2 regions of the Massilia sp. TWP1-3-3 genome follow, and region 1 is predicted to be linked to the other one. Evidence: predicted binding sites of a transcription regulator. Region 1 holds the regulator's gene; the other holds the start of a gene.
The links. The regulator FNR, encoded in region 1, switches genes on or off when oxygen is low (the NO sensors DNR and NnrR bind a similar motif). The targets are predictions, from matches to a motif close to TTGATNNNNATCAA.
Positions count from the first base shown of each region.

Region 2: ACP7D4_RS01635 (CehA/McbA family metallohydrolase) is a predicted target of FNR. The motif match lies at 1,527-1,540, and genes of this name have one in related genera.

Region 1 covers NZ_JAFCWX010000009.1:21,303-29,068, reverse strand. The annotation lists gene ACP7D4_RS10820 (LytR/AlgR family response regulator transcription factor) at 1-479, opposite strand, end outside; gene ACP7D4_RS10815 (sensor histidine kinase) at 472-1,740, opposite strand; gene ACP7D4_RS10810 (hypothetical protein) at 1,803-2,345, opposite strand; gene ACP7D4_RS10805 (DEAD/DEAH box helicase) at 2,398-3,651, shown strand; gene fnr (fumarate/nitrate reduction transcriptional regulator Fnr) at 3,676-4,437, shown strand; gene ACP7D4_RS10795 (hypothetical protein) at 4,596-4,817, opposite strand; gene ACP7D4_RS10790 (FixH family protein) at 4,826-5,359, opposite strand; gene ccoG (cytochrome c oxidase accessory protein CcoG) at 5,374-6,753, opposite strand; gene ccoP (cytochrome-c oxidase, cbb3-type subunit III) at 6,750-7,733, opposite strand; gene ACP7D4_RS10775 (cbb3-type cytochrome oxidase subunit 3) at 7,726-7,766, opposite strand, start outside.
Region 2 covers NZ_JAFCWX010000001.1:340,282-348,047, reverse strand. The annotation lists gene ACP7D4_RS01640 (GH36-type glycosyl hydrolase domain-containing protein) at 1-1,354, shown strand, start outside; gene ACP7D4_RS01635 (CehA/McbA family metallohydrolase) at 1,646-4,393, shown strand; gene ACP7D4_RS01630 (M1 family metallopeptidase) at 4,554-6,416, shown strand; gene ACP7D4_RS01625 (serine hydrolase) at 6,430-7,766, shown strand, end outside.

The DNA.
Region 1 (7,766 bases):
GCGCCCGCGCTGGCGGTCAGCCACACCAGCGGCGGCTCCTTGCCGCTGTTGGGAATGCTGCGGCCAAGCCGCTCCACCAGGGCGGCCAGCGCGGCGCTGTCGCCGGCGCCGCCGGCGATGCGCGCTTTCAAGCGCTGCACCGTGGCCGCCAGGCGGGCCCGCGCCACGGGCTTGAGCAGGTAGTCGACTGCGCCCTTGTCAAAGGCGTCGATTGCGTACTGGTCGTAGGCGGTGACGAACACCGCCTGGGTGCCGGGGCTGGCGTCGGGCAGTGCGGCGGCTACTTCCAGGCCGCTCAAGCCGGGCATGCGAATGTCTAAAAAGGCCACCTCGGGCTGGTGCAGGGCAATCGCTTCCAGCGCGCTGCCGCCGTCGTCGCAGGCCGCGACAATGTTCAGTTCCGGCCAGACCTCGCCCAGCAGCATCACCAGCGCCTCGCGCAGCAGCGTTTCATCTTCGGCAATTACGCACTTAGTCATGCTGCGCTCCCTTTTTGATCGTGTTCAGGGCGGTGTTGGGCACCGTGATCGTGGCCGCAACCCCGCTGGGAAAATTGGCCACGATGGCAAACGAGGCGGCGCTGCCGTAGGCCAGGCGCAGCCGTTCGCGCACATTGCGCAGTCCGATGCCGGTGCCGCCGCCCTCGGCCGAAAAACCGCGCCCGTCGTCGGCCACCGTGACCGCCACCGCGGTCTCGTGGGTGCGCGCCAGGATCCACACCGTGCCTCCGCCGGACTTGGGTTCAAGCCCGTGCTTGATGGCGTTTTCCACCAGCGTTTGCAGCATCATCGTGGGAAACAGCACGGCGCGCAGCGCAGCGGGGACCTCGACCTGCAGCGACAGGCGGCTGCCCATGCGAATTTTCAGAATGTCGAGGTAAGCCTGGGCCCGTTCGAGTTCATCGCCAATGGTCGAGAGGCTATCTTCGGTGCGCGGCAGCGAATGGCGCAGGTATAGAATCAGGTTGCCCAGCATCTCGTCAGCGCGGGCCGGATCGGTGCGCGTGAGCAGTTGGGCGCTGGCCAGCGTGTTGTACAAAAAGTGCGGCTCGACCTGGGCGTGCAGCAAACTCAATTTGGCCACCGTCAATTCCTTTTCGGTGGCGCTTTGGACCACGCTGGCCTGCTCGGCGCGGCGCAGGCCGGCCACGCGCCGCGTAACCGAGCGCACGATCGCTTCCGCGTTTTCCAGGTTGGTGGCGAAGTCGACGAAAAACCAGTCGCTCCAGGCTGAGCGCTCCGGTTCGCAAATGAGCGTCACGCTGCCGGCCTCGCCATTCGGCGCGACCGTCACCAGGATCTGGTTGAAGTGGGTGCGCAAGTGGCGCGTGAACTGGATTTGCACCGTGTCGCCACTGTAAGGGTCGATACGCTTGATCTTGGCGCGCAGTTGCAAGCTGTCGCGCGCGCTGTCGACCGACTCGATGCCCGGCAGTTCGCGCACCGCCGCCTCGACCAGGTCGAAGGCGGCTCCCGCTTCGAACGGGATTTCGATCTGGCGCCGCTGGCGGTTCGACAGCGAGCTGCTGTTGACTTCGCCGGTAATCAGGCGCACCCGGCGCAGGTGCGAAAAGGCCGTGATCAAGACCACGGCGCCGAGCAGCATGCCGGTCGCCGCAATAAAGCCGCCGGCGTCGCGCCCGATCGGTTGCAGCAGCGCGTCGTTGGCGATCAAGGCGCACAGGAAATACAGCACCATCCAGGAAACGGTGAGGCGAAACAGGAAAAAGAGGCTGGTCATGAGGGGTTCCGGGTCAGTAGTCGTAGGCGCAGCTTAGCAAGCGCGGTCCGTGACTTCCGGCATTATCCGACAGAACCCCGCAGGGGCCGACGGAGGCGGGAAAACCAGCCAATGTCATCGTCGACGGTCCTATCGCAGTAGCGCATCATGTCCTCCATGGCGGCGGGAGCATCCACACCGGCTATATTCTCGGGCGTGGTATTTCTGCGGCATAACAGCACACGGTTGACGATGGTGCCCGTTATCCAGCGGCAGCCCCCTACCTGGACGTTCGTATAGCCGCGACAGGACAATTTGAATGTCAGCGATTGCGCCATGCCAGCGGCCGCGCCGCCGAAACACGACCATAGGATGACCTTGCCCGCAAACGCTTTCGGCAGACCCCGTTTCTCGAGCAGGCGAGCCAGTGAGCGCGCCGAATGCGTATACCCGGCGTCTTTTTGAATGCGGTCGCCATAATTTCCATGTCCCAAAATCAGCAAGTCGTGATGCAGATGGGCCAGACTAATTTCCGGTGATGAGACATCGCTCCCCACATTGCCTTGAGCCGAAGGCTGGCAATGCAGCGTCGCGGCCGCGCTGGCCCACCTTTGTGGGACGGACACGGGCGGACAGGCTAAACTGTCGGCTCCATTCCCAACGCTGCAAGGTTTGCCCATGTCGTTTGCTTCCCTCGGTCTGATCGACCCGCTCATGCGCACGCTCGATGCGCTTGGCTACACGAGCGCCACGCCGGTGCAGGCACAGGCGATCGGCCCGGTCCTGGCCGGGCGCGACGTAATGGCCGCAGCCCAGACCGGGACCGGCAAGACCGCCGGTTTCGCCCTCCCGCTGCTGCAGCGCCTGACCATGGAAGGCGGCCAGGCGGGCAGCAACGCGGTGCGCGTGCTGGTGCTGGTGCCCACGCGCGAATTGGCCGAACAAGTGCACGACAGTTTCAAGGAATATGGCGCCGGCCTGCCGCTGCGCACCCATGTCGCTTACGGCGGCGTGAGCATCAATCCGCAAATGATGAAGCTACGCAAAGGGCTCGACGTACTGGTGGCCACGCCCGGGCGCCTGCTCGACCTGTACCGCCAGAATGCGGTCAAGTTCGACCAGTTGCAAACGCTGGTGCTCGACGAGGCCGACCGCATGCTCGACCTGGGCTTTTCGCGCGAACTGAATGAGATTTTTGCCGCCCTGCCCGCCAAGCGCCAAACCCTGTTGTTTTCGGCGACGTTTTCCGACGAGATCCGCGCGCTGGCAGGCAAGCTCTTGAACAACCCTCTGAGCATTGAAGTTAGCGCGCGCAACAGCACGGTGCAGCGGATTCGGCAGTGGGTGGTGCCGGTCGATAAAAAACGCAAGCCGGAACTGTTCTTGCATTTGTTGCACAAGCTGCGCTGGGGCCAGGTGCTGGTGTTCGTCAAGACGCGCAAGGGTGTCGACCAACTGGTCGACACCTTGGCGGCAAATGGCGTGGCGGCCGACGCGATTCACGGCGACAAGGCGCAGCCGGCGCGCCTGCGGGCGCTGGAGCGTTTCAAGGCGGGCCAGTGCAAGATACTGGTGGCAACCGACGTCGCCGCGCGCGGGCTGGACATCGATGACTTGCCGCAAGTGGTCAATTTCGACTTACCCACCGTGGCCGAAGACTATATCCACCGCACCGGCCGCACCGGCCGCGCGGGCAATGCGGGCCAGGCGGTGTCGCTGGTATGCGCCGATGAGGTGGACTTGCTCGCCGCCATTGAAATGTTCACGCGGCAAACCCTGGAACGCATCGAAGAGCCCGGCTTTTCGCCCGAGCACCGGGTGCCGCTGACCGATACGGCAGGCCAGGTCGTCAAGAAGCCGAAGAAGGCGAAAAAGGCCAAGGTGACGGGCGATGTTTTGCACGTGGATGTCCGCTTTTTAAAAACCCGATAAGCTGCGATGAAGTATGATGACTGAATGAATCAACCGAATCCCCCTGCAGCTGTATTAAATATCAACGTCTTGAAAGCAAGCTGCGCAGGATGCAGCATGCACCAATTATGCCTTCCCATGGGGCTCGACGAGGGCGAACTGAGTCGGCTGGACCAGATCATTGGCAAGCGCAGCCGCATTTTGCGCGACGAGCGCCTGTACCAAATGGATCAGCCTTTTCGCAGTTTGTACGCGATTCGCTTCGGCCATTTCAAGACTTACCAGGTCAATGCGGCCGGAGAACAACAGATTACGGGTTTTCAGATGGCCGGCGAATTGCTGGGAATGGACGCCATCAGCGGCGACCGCCACCATTGCGACGCAGTGGCGCTCGAGGATAGCGAAGTGTGCGAGATTCCGTTCACCCGCCTTGAAGACTTGTTCGGCCAGGTGCCGACGCTGCTGCGTCACTTTCACCGCATCATGAGCCAGGAAATCACGCGTGAACAAAACGTCATGCTATTGCTGGGCAATATGCGCGCCGAGCAGCGTTTTGCGGTGTTTCTGGTCAATTTGTCGTCGCGCTACGCGGCGCGCGGGTATTCGCCGACCAGCTTTCAGCTGCGCATGTCGCGTGAAGATATTGGCAATTATCTGGGCTTGACCATTGAAAGCATCAGTCGATTGCTGTCGCGCTTCAAAAAGCAGGGCTGGTTAAAGGTCGACAAGCGCGAAGTGACGCTGCTCGACCCGGTGATGCTCAAGGCGATGGCCGCCGGTACCGCGCAGTGCAGCCCGATGGCCTGAGTCAGGCTACCCGTAAAAGTCCCCCCACATCGTCGTCGCGCACGCGACGGACCCATGGAACATTGGCTCAGTTGAACCGTTCCATTGCCGCCAATCGTCGCCCCCGCGTTCACGCGCCGGCCGTCGTTGGTCACTTGGGCCCCATGGGACCCGACGACTCAAAACGGCGCCTTTCCATCGTCCGGCACCACGATCAAATACCCCGTCAGCAAGCCGGCCAGCGTGCAAAACGTCCAGAAGAAGAAAAACCCGATGCTGTAGACCGCCATCGGCGCCAGCGACGACAGCGCTTCCGGCTCGACCCACGAGAAGAAAAAGCCTTCAGCGAGCGCCGCGGCCAGGAACGATGGCCACAGCACCGCCATCGCCAGGCGCTTCATGCCCTGCCTCATGGCGCAATGGCCGCATCGGCGTCGATCGTCATCGACTGCTGGGCCGGAAATTGCCATTCGGCGGCCAGGCGCCAGTCGCGCTTGCCCCCTTCCACATTCACCTGCCAGCGTGCCTGCTCCAGTGCCGGCAGCGGCGCCGAAAAACGCCCCTGTGCATCTGGATACACGGCGAGCAAAATGTCTTTTTCAGGCAACGTCGAATGCGCCAGTCCGATCCTGAACGGGGTCGTGACCGGCTGCCCAAAGCTGGTCAATTCGCCCTGCATCGCATGCGCGCCGGCGTTGTAGTGCAGCGCCACCGACAGGCGCTGGGCGCTGGCCACGCGGTCGCGCCGCAAGTCCTGGTTAATCGCCTTGCCCTGCTTGTAATAGTCGTCGACCACCATCGCGTCCTGGCGCGTATAGGCCAGGTAACCGGTGTAGCCGCCGGCCACCAGGACCACGGCCGGCCCGAGCATCAGCAGCCATGGCCAGCGCTGGGCATACCATGGCGGCGCCGTGCGCAGCCTGGGTTGGGAAGCAGTTTGCATGCGGTTCTCCTTCATTATCTCGGTACGATAAATACGGCTTTTTCGGTGACCTTGAGCGAGGGCTGGTCGAGCGCGCTCAATTCGAACATGATCGCATGCGAGCCGCCCGTCAGGGCTGCCCGTTCGGTCTGCACCCGCACCGGCACGGCGCGCGTGCTGGCGCCGTCGAGCAGCACTTCTTCCTGGTCGGCCAGGCGCACCCCGGGCAGGCCGCTGACGACAATGTGGAAGCGATGCGCCGTTTCGCCGGTGTTCATCACCTGCAGGCGGTACACGTTTTCAATCACGCCGTCGCCCACTTCGCGCCCCATCGAGCCGCGGTCGCGGATGACGTCAAGCTTGAGCGGGGTGCGCAGCGCCAGCGCGGTGCCAAAGCCGATGCCGATCAGGGCCAGCAGCGCGCTGTAAATGAGCACGCGTGGGCGCACGATGTGCGCGCCGATCTGGCGCGCCGACCAGCCCTTTTCCATGGCCTGGTCGGTCGAATAGCGAATCAGCCCGCGCGGCAGGTCGATCTTGTCCATCACGCCGTTGCAAGCGTCCACGCAGGCCGCGCAGCCGATGCATTCATACTGCAGGCCATTGCGAATGTCGATTCCGGTCGGGCACACCTGCACGCACAGGGTGCAGTCGATGCAGTCGCCCTTGGTGCGTTCGGCCGTTTGCGCGCCGCGCGGCTCGCCCCGTTCCCGGTCGTAGGTAACGATCAGCGTGTCTTTGTCGAACATGGCGCTCTGGAAGCGCGCATAGGGGCACATGTATTTGCACACCTGCTCGCGCAGCCAGCCCGCGTTGCCGTAGGTGGCGAGCGCGTAAAAGCCGATCCAGAACCATTCCCACGGCCCCAGGCTGAGCGCGCCAATGCCCGCCATCATCGAGCGCATGGGCGCAAAGTAACCGACGAACGAGATCCCGGTCCACAGCGCCACCAGCCACCAGGCGCTGTGTTTGGCGCTCTTGCGCCAGATCTTGTCCAGCGTCCAGGGTTGGCGGTCGAGCCGGATGCGGGCGCTGCGCGCGCCTTCGATCTTGCGCTCGATCCACATGAAAATTTCGGTGTACACCGTTTGCGGACAGGCAAAGCCGCACCACACGCGCCCGGCCACGGCCGTCACCAAAAACAGCAGCCAGGCGCAGATGATCAGCAGCGCAGCGAGGTAAATGAAGTCCTGCGGCCACAGCACCAACCCAAAGATGTAGAACTTGCGCGCGGCCAGGTCGAACAGGACCGCCTGACGATCGTTCCAGGTCAGCCACGGCAGACCGTAGAACACGATCTGCGTGATCCACACGCAGGCCCAGCGCAGGGTCGCATAGCGGCCCTTCGCCTCGCGCGGATAAATCTCCTCGCGCGCCGCGTACATTTTGATCACCTTTGGACTGGACTGCTTCATTTTTTAGCCACTGCCGCGTTGTCACTGGCCGCGTTAGGACTGGCCGCGGTGATGCTGGCAGATTTGGTGCCGGCCGGGTCGTTCGACAGGCTCCACACGTAAGCTGCCAGCACGTGCACCTTGTCGGCGCCCAGGAAGTCCTCGAAGGCCGGCATCTGGTTGTCGCGCCCCTTGCGGATGGTTTCCATGATGGTGTCGGCGCTGCCGCCATACAGCCAGACCTTGTCGGTCAGGTTCGGCGCGCCGATGGCCTGGTTGCCCCCGCCGCTGGCGGTGTGGCAAGCCATGCAGGCACTGAACTTGGACTTGCCGAACACCGCCTTGATCGGATCGTGCGAGGCGCCCGACAAGCTCTTGACGTATTGGACAACGTTGACGATATCGTCATCCGAGCCGACCGCCGCGCCCATTGGCGGCATCACCCCGTGACGCCCCTTCATGATGGTCGTCTTGATGATCTCCGGCGTGCCGCCATGCAGCCAGTCGCTGTCGGTCAGGTTCGGATAACCCTTGTTGCCGCGCGCATCCGAGCCGTGGCACTGGGCGCAGTACGTCATGAACAGGCGCTCGCCGATGGCATGCGCCTTCGGGTCGGCCGCCACCACCTCGATCGGCTGGCCGGAAAAGCGCGCAAACTGCGGACCGTATTCGGCGTCGGCTTTACTGAGTTCTTCAGTGTAGGCGCTGCTCGACTTCCAGCCAAGCTTGCCGGCATAGCTGCCAAGGCCCGGATACAGGAACAGGTAAGCGAGCGCGAAGACGATGGTGATGTAGAACAGCCACATCCACCAGCGCGGCAGCGGCGTGTTCAACTCGGACAGGTCTTCGTCCCACACGTGGCCGGTGGTGCCGTCGCTCGGCGCGTCGGGCGCAACTTTGTGCAGCGACTGCGAGTACAGCAAAATGCCGCAGCCGGCCACGGACAGCAGCGTGATGACGACGATGAACAGGTCCCAGAATACGTGGGTAAAATCAGACATGGCGCTTCTCCTGCACGCCATCATCGAGGGCGT
Region 2 (7,766 bases), on a different contig from region 1:
CGACCAGCTGCAAGACGCGATGGCGATGATCCACACCGAACCGCACTTGCTGCGCGAGCACCTGATCCTGTGCGCCGGCCACCAGTTCGTGGAAGGCGACGTGCAGCACTGGTGGCACCCGCCGCAGGACCGCGGCGTGCGCACCCACTGCTCCGACGACTTTTTGTGGCTGCCGCTGGCAACCCACCGCTACGTCATCGGCACGGGGGACCGCAGCGTACTCACCGAGCCGGCCCCGTTCCTTGAAGGGCGCATGCTGAACCAGGAAGAAGAGTCGTATTACGACATGCCGCACCGCTCAGGCCAGACCGGCGACCTGTACGAGCACTGCGTGCGCGCCATCAAGCGCGGCCTGCGCTTTGGCGAGCATGGCCTGCCCTTGATCGGCACCTGCGACTGGAACGACGGCATGGACCGCGTCGGCAACGAAGGCAAGGGCGAAAGCGTGTGGCTGGCCTTCTTCCTCTACGAAGTGCTGCAGCGTTTTTCCGAAGTGGCCGTGGTGCACGGCGACCATGCGTTTGCTGCCACCTGCCGCGCAGAAGCGGTCAAGCTGGCCGCCAACGTCGAAGCGCATGCGTGGGACGGCCAGTGGTACCGGCGCGCGTATTTTGACGACGGCACGCCGCTTGGGTCCCACACCAACGATGAATGTCAGATCGATTCGATCTCGCAAAGCTGGGGCGTAATCTCGGGCGCGGCCGACAAGGTGCGCACCGCGCAAGCCATGGCCGCGGTCGACGCGCGCCTGGTCAAGCGCGACTACGGCCTGGTGCAACTGCTCGATCCGCCGTTTGACGACGGCGTGCTCAATCCCGGCTACATCCGCGGCTACGTGCCCGGCGTGCGCGAGAACGGCGGCCAGTACACGCATGCTGCCATCTGGACGGCCATGGCGTTTGCCAAGATGGGCGACACCGAGCGCGCCTGGGAACTGCTGCGCATGATCAATCCGGTCAACCACGGCTTGAACCCGCGCGATTGCGCCCTGTACAAGGTGGAACCGTACGTGGTGGCGGCCGACGTGTATGCAGTGTCGCCCCACATCGGGCGCGGCGGCTGGACCTGGTACACCGGTTCCTCGGGCTGGATGTATCGCCTGATGATCGAGTCGCTGCTGGGCGTAAGCCTGGCCGCAGAGCGCCTGACGCTGGCGCCGCAGCTGCCGGCCGACTGGCCGGGCTTCAAGCTGGACTACCGCTACCGCCGCTCGGTGTATGCGATCACGGTCACGGCGGGCGATACCGACGCCATGCTGATCGATGGCGTGGTCCAGGCAGGCATGGTGATCGTCATGCAGGACGATGAACGGACCCACCAGGTCGCGCTGCAGGTGCGCCGGCCAACTGTTTAAAACCGTCAAATCTTGATGAAAATGTCCAGTAATGGACATTTTCATCATATCCGCCACACCCCCGCAAATTTATTTGATGAATTTCCGCGAGCAGATTTGCGTGCAAATGGGATATTCAGATCCTGCTCCCCAGCAGGGAAATTCCCCGGCAGAAAGTAACGTTCAGCTTTGTTTAACTTATATCAATTACATATTAATAAGAAAGCTTAATCGAATTTGTAGGTCATATTCCCGTCATGCATAGTTGGGACAATAACAGTGTTGTTTCATAAACGTCCTCGAGGAAATTCAATGCGTCAGAACACCAAAAAGCTCTTGCCTCACCTTGCCATTTTTCTTGCACTGACGGCCGGAAACGCCGCATTCGCATCCGAACTCGATCACCGTGAATTTGAAGCAACCTTGCATGTGCCTTACAAAGCTGCCGCGCAGAACGAAGCGCGCGCCTTCACGCTGGAATTCGACTATCCGTACGTCACCACCGCGCAAGACATCAGCTGGCGCGTCGAGCTGGTCGGCCCCAACGGCCACGTGGTGCAGCGCTGGAATGGCGTGCAGCGCCTGTTCAAGAATGCCGTCAAGGTCGATGTCAAATGGAATGGCCGTGCCGACCCGATCAGCAACCCGGACGGTACCTATCAGGTCCGCATGCAAGCCGTAGCCAACGACGCGCCGCTTGCCGGCAAGGCCGACAAGTCGGCCGCAGGCATCGATGCCGCGCTGGCTGCCGGTGGCGCCGACGTCATCGAGCAAACCTGGGAACTGTCGGTCGGCAAGACCGCTGCCCCGGCCATGCCCGCCTTTCAGGCTTTGAACACCAGCAAGCCGGCGCGCACCGCCGCCAAGACGCAAGACCAGTTGTCGGTCCAGACGATGGCTCCGGCCACCGGTTCGTTGCCGTACACCGTGTATCTTGCCAACCTGCACAGTCAGACCAACCACAGCGATGGCGGCGGCCCTGTCGGCTCCTGTTCCGGTTCGCAAGCGCCGCTGTCGGCCCCGTTCGGCCCGAGCGACGCGTTTGCCTACGCCAAGGGCCGCGGTCTGGACATGTTGATGACGTCCGAGCACAACCACATGTTCGATGGTTCGTCCGGCACCAATACCTCCGCCAACCCGGCCACCGCCAAGGCGCTCTACCAGTCGGGCCTGACGGCGGCGGCGGACTTCAATGCCGCCAACCCCAACTTTCTGGCCGTGTACGGTATGGAATGGGGCGTGATCAACAACGGCGGCCACCTGAATATCTTCAATTCGAGCGATTTGCTGGGCTGGGAATACAACAGCAGCGGCCAGCTGATTGCCGACATCCTGACCGAAAAGACCGACTACGCCGGCCTGTATACAATGATGCGCCAGCGCGGCTATGTGGGCCAGTTCAACCACCCTTCAACCAGCGGCCAGTTCCTCGTGGGCGGCGTGCCGCTCGGCTATTCCGCCGATGGCGACCAGGCCATGGCGCTGTGCGAAGTGCTCAATACGTCGGCGTTCTCGGTCAATACCACCGAAACGGAAACCGGCCGCAGCAATTTTGAAGTTGCCTGCCAAAAGGCGCTCGAATCGGGCTTTCACGTTGCGTTTTCGACCAACCAGGACAATCACTGCGCCAACTGGGGTGCGTCGTACACCAACCGCACTGGTATCCTGATTCCCACCGGCACCCCGCTGACCCAGGATAGCTTTGTCGCCGCCGTCAAGGCGCGCCGCGTGTTCGCCTCGATGGACAAGAATTCGCAACTGGTGCTCACCGCCAACGGCCACGTCATGGGCGAGCGCTTTGCCAACAGCGGCGCGCTGAACCTGGTGGCCAACTATGCCAATACCGCCGGCCAGACCGTGTCGACGGTCTCCATCATCGAGGGCGTGCCGGGCCGCAATGGTACGCCGACCGAAGTGTCGAGCACGGCAAGCACCACCATCACCCCGGCCAATGGCGAACACTATTACTACGCCAAGGTCACCCAGTCGGACGGCAAGATCCTGTGGTCGGCGCCGGTTTGGGTCACTCAGGGTGGCGCGGGCGACAGCGTGCAGCCTACCGTCTCGGCTGCCGAGTCCGGCACCAGCGGCACCATTGTTGTTTCCGCCAACGCCAGCGACAATGTGGGCGTGACCATGGTCGAGTTTTATGTGGACAATGTCCTAAAGGCGAGCAGCAACGTGGCGCCGTATTCGGCCAGCATCAATTCGACCACGCTGGCGAACGGCAGCCACAGCTTGGTGGCACGCGCCTACGATGCCGCCGGCAATGTGGGCGTCTCGACAGCGGTCGCGTTCAGTGTCAACAATTCGACCGTGGACAGCACGCCGCCAGCGGTAACGGCCGCCGAAAGCGGCTCCAGCGGCGCCATCACGCTGTCGGCCATCGCCAGCGACAATGTGGGCGTCAGCACAGTTGAGTTCTATGTCGACAACGTCCTGAAGGGTACGGACAGCACCGCGCCGTATGCGTTGACGCTCGACTCGCTCACCCTGTCGAACGCCAGCCACGCGCTGACCGCCAGGGCGTACGACGCCGCCAACAACAGCACGCTGTCGGCGCCGGTGAACTTCACGGTATCGAACGTGGCGGCCGTCCAGCGCATCGTCAACCCGGGCTTTGAATCGGGCGCGGCATCGTGGACCGCGTCGACTGGCGTGATCACCACCGACGCCGGCCAGGCGGCCCACGGCGGCAGCTGGAAAGCCTGGCTCAATGGCTATGGCGCGGCGCACACCGACAGCGTCTACCAGCAGGTCGCCATTCCGGCGGCGGCCACCAGCGCCACGCTCAAGTTCTGGCTGAAAGTGGTCTCCGCCGAGACCACCACCACGGGTGCGTTCGACACCCTCAAGGTCCAGGTGCGCAGCAGCAGCGGGGCGGTCCTGGCCACGCTGGCGACGTATTCAAACCTGAACAAGGGCGCGACCTTTGTCGAAAAGAGTTTCGACCTGTCGGCCTACAAGGGCCAGACCGTGCGCGTGTATTTCGAAGGCGTTGAAGGCTCGACCGTGGCCACCTCGTTCGTGCTGGACGACGTGACCTTGAGCACCCAGTAAGCGCGCGGTTTTCCGTGAAAACCCACCGCGTGCGGTGGGTTTTTTTACGTCTGCAGTGTTGTATGTATGGACGTACATACGCGCCCGGCGGTGCTATCGCTGGCGTTCACAGCGTGATATTCTGCCAGCGCCCTTAGATGCAGACAAAAACGGAGACAAGATGAAAAAATCAAGCTACCTGCGCGCCGCAGCGTGCGTCGTGATTACCCAGTGGAGCGCGCTGGCGTTTGCGCTCGACCCGCTCAGCTACGCCCGCTACGACCAGGTCAAGACCACCGATCTCCACATGGACCTGAAGGCCGATTTCGGCACCCGCACGCTGGCCGGCTACGCCGAGCTGTCGCTGGCCTGGATCGACAAAGCGGCCACCACGCTCGACCTGGACACGCGCGAGCTGGCGATCAGCAAGATCGAAGCGCAGGGCCCGAACGGCGCATGGCGCAGCGTGACGTACACGCTCGACAAGCTCGACGCCGAAAAAGGCCAGGCGCTGCACATCGACCTGAAAGGCCAGCCGGCCAAGGTCCGCATCCATTACCGCACCGCACCCACCGCGAGCGCACTGCAGTGGCTTAATCCCGTGCAGACTATGTCGGGCAAGCGTCCTTTCATGTTCAGCCAGTCCGAATCAATCGACGCCCGCTCGTGGGTGCCGGTGCAAGATACGCCGGCGGTGCGCTTTACCTACAGCGCCCGGATCGATGCGCCGCAAGGTTTGCGCGTGGTGATGAGCGCCGATAACGATCCCAAGGCGACCGGCAAGGGTGGCTGGCGCTTCAAGATGCCGCAGGCAATTCCGTCCTACCTGCTGGCGATCGGCATTGGTGAACTTGATGTGCGCAAGCTCGGTCCGCGCACCGGCGTGTATGCGGAACCGAAGCGCATCAAGGCTGCGGCCTACGAATTTGCCGACACCGAAAAAATGATCGCCGCCGCGGAGTCGCTGTACGGCCCGTATCGCTGGGGGCGCTACGACATGCTGGTGCTGCCGCCGTCGTTCCCCATCGGCGGCATGGAAAACCCGCGCCTGACTTTTCTCACGCCCACCATGATCGCGGGCGACCGCAGCCTGGTTGACCTGATCGCGCACGAACTGGCGCACAGCTGGTCCGGCAACCTGGTGACCAACGCCTCGTGGAAGCATTTCTGGCTCAACGAAGGCTTTACCACCTACGTCACCACGCGCATCCTGGAGTCGCTGTACGGGCCGGATGTGGCTGCCATGAACCTGCAGGTCGAACAGGAAGAGGCGCTCGCGTCATTGGCCGCCATCGTGCCGGCCACCAAGCAGGCCTTGATCACGCGTGATGCCGATACCTCGTCGACCGCGTATGCCGACGAAGGCCTGGTCTATCCGAAAGGCGCCTGGCTGCTGCGCACGCTCGAGCAGCGCGCCGGGCGCGCGGTGTTCGATCCGTTTTTGCGCGGCTGGTTCGACCAGCATGCGTTCCAGAGCGTGACGACCGAGCAGTTCGTCGACTACCTGCGCAAGAACCTGCTGACCAAGTATCCCAAGGTGATGAGCGAGGCGGAACTCGAAGAGTGGCTGTACGCGCCGGGCATTCCGGCCAGCGCCCGGCGCGAAAACTCGCGCCGCCTGGCCGCGCTCGACACGGCCCGCGCCGCATGGCTTAAGGGAGAACTGCCGACCGCCAAGCTCGATACCAAAAATTGGAAGGCGATCGAGTGGATGAAGTTCCTGAACGATATCGACAACAAGGCGACCGTCGCCCAGTTGAAGGATCTGGACCAGGCTTTTGGGCTTGGCAAGACGGGCAACAATGAAGTGGCGTTCCGCTTTTACCGCGCTGCCATTCATGCCGGTTACCGCGACATTCGTTCGCCCCTCAATGCCTTTTTGATGAGCGTGGGCCGCCAGAAATTCGTCGTTCCGCTCTACACCGCGCTGCGCGCCAAGCCGGAAGACAAGGCCTGGGCCGAGGACGTGTACAAGAAAGCGCGCGAGCGCTACCACCCGCTCACGCAGAAAAACGTCGATAAACAAATGGCCAAACAAGGATAAGACCGTGCATTCCATGAACCGCATTGCAGCAGCGATCCTGCTCGCCTTTAGCGTCGCTACCGTAGCAGCCGAGCCGGCTGCTACAGTGGCACCAATAGTGGGGCAAGTAGCCGCACCTGCCGCCGCGTACGACCTCGACGCTGACGTCGCCCGCTCCATGAAAACCTTCGACGTGCCCGGCATGGCGATCGCCATCGTCAAGGACGGCAAGGTCATCGCCGCGCGCGGCTTTGGCGTGCGCACGCTTGGCGTGAGCGCGCCGGTAGACGGCAAGACGCTGTTTGAAGTGGCGTCCAATTCCAAGCTATTCACGGCCGCCGCGCTGGCCATGCTGGTTGACGAAGGCAAGCTGGCCTGGGACGATCCGGTGACCAAGCACCTGCCGGATTTTCAGATGTACGACGGCTACGTCACGCATGAAATGACGGTGCGCGATTTGCTGGTGCACCGCAGCGGCCTCGGTCTTGGCGCGGGCGACCTGCTGTGGTGGCCGACCACGCAATTTACGACCGACGAAATCATCCACAAGCTGCGCTACATTAAGCCGGCCACCAGCTTTCGCAGCGCCTACGCGTACGACAATTTGCTGTACATCGTCGCCGGCAAGATCATCGCGCAAAAGGCCGGCAAGACCTGGGGCGAAGCGGTGCGCGAGCGCATCCTCGCGCCGGTCGGCATGACCAGCACCACCACCAGCCTGGCCGAGAACGCGGGCAACCCGAACGTCGCGCATTCGCACAGCAAGATTAACGGGAAGATTTCGGTGGTCAAGGCCGTCCCGGCCGACAACGCCGTTGGCGCGGTGGGCATCAACACCAACGCCGAGGACATCGCGCGCTGGATGACGGTCATGCTCAACAATGGCGCGCTCGGCAAGGATGCGGCGGGCAAGGAGCTGCGCCTGTTCAGCGCCAAGCAGGGCAACGAAATCTTCACGCCGCACACGCCGATCAAGATTGGCGAGGGCAACTCCAAGCTGGCCGCCACCAGGCCGAACTTCTTCAGCTATGGGCTGGGCGTGCAGCTGCGCGACTACAAGGGCCGCAAGGTGGCCCTGCATGGCGGCGCGCTGCTGGGCTTTTATTCGCGGGTGTTGATGGTCCCGGAAGAAAAGCTGGGCATCGCGATCCTGACCAACGCCGAAAGCGGCGGCGCGATGACGTCGCTGCAGTACCGGATATTGGATCACTACCTTGGCGCAGCGCCCAGCGACTGGATCAAGCTGATCGACGAAGTGGAAGACGAGGCGCGCGCCAAGGACAAGGCGGCGCAGGCCAAGGCCACGACCACGCGCGCGGCGAAGTCGTCGCCCTCGCTGCCGCTGGCGTCGTATGACGGCGAGTATGAAGA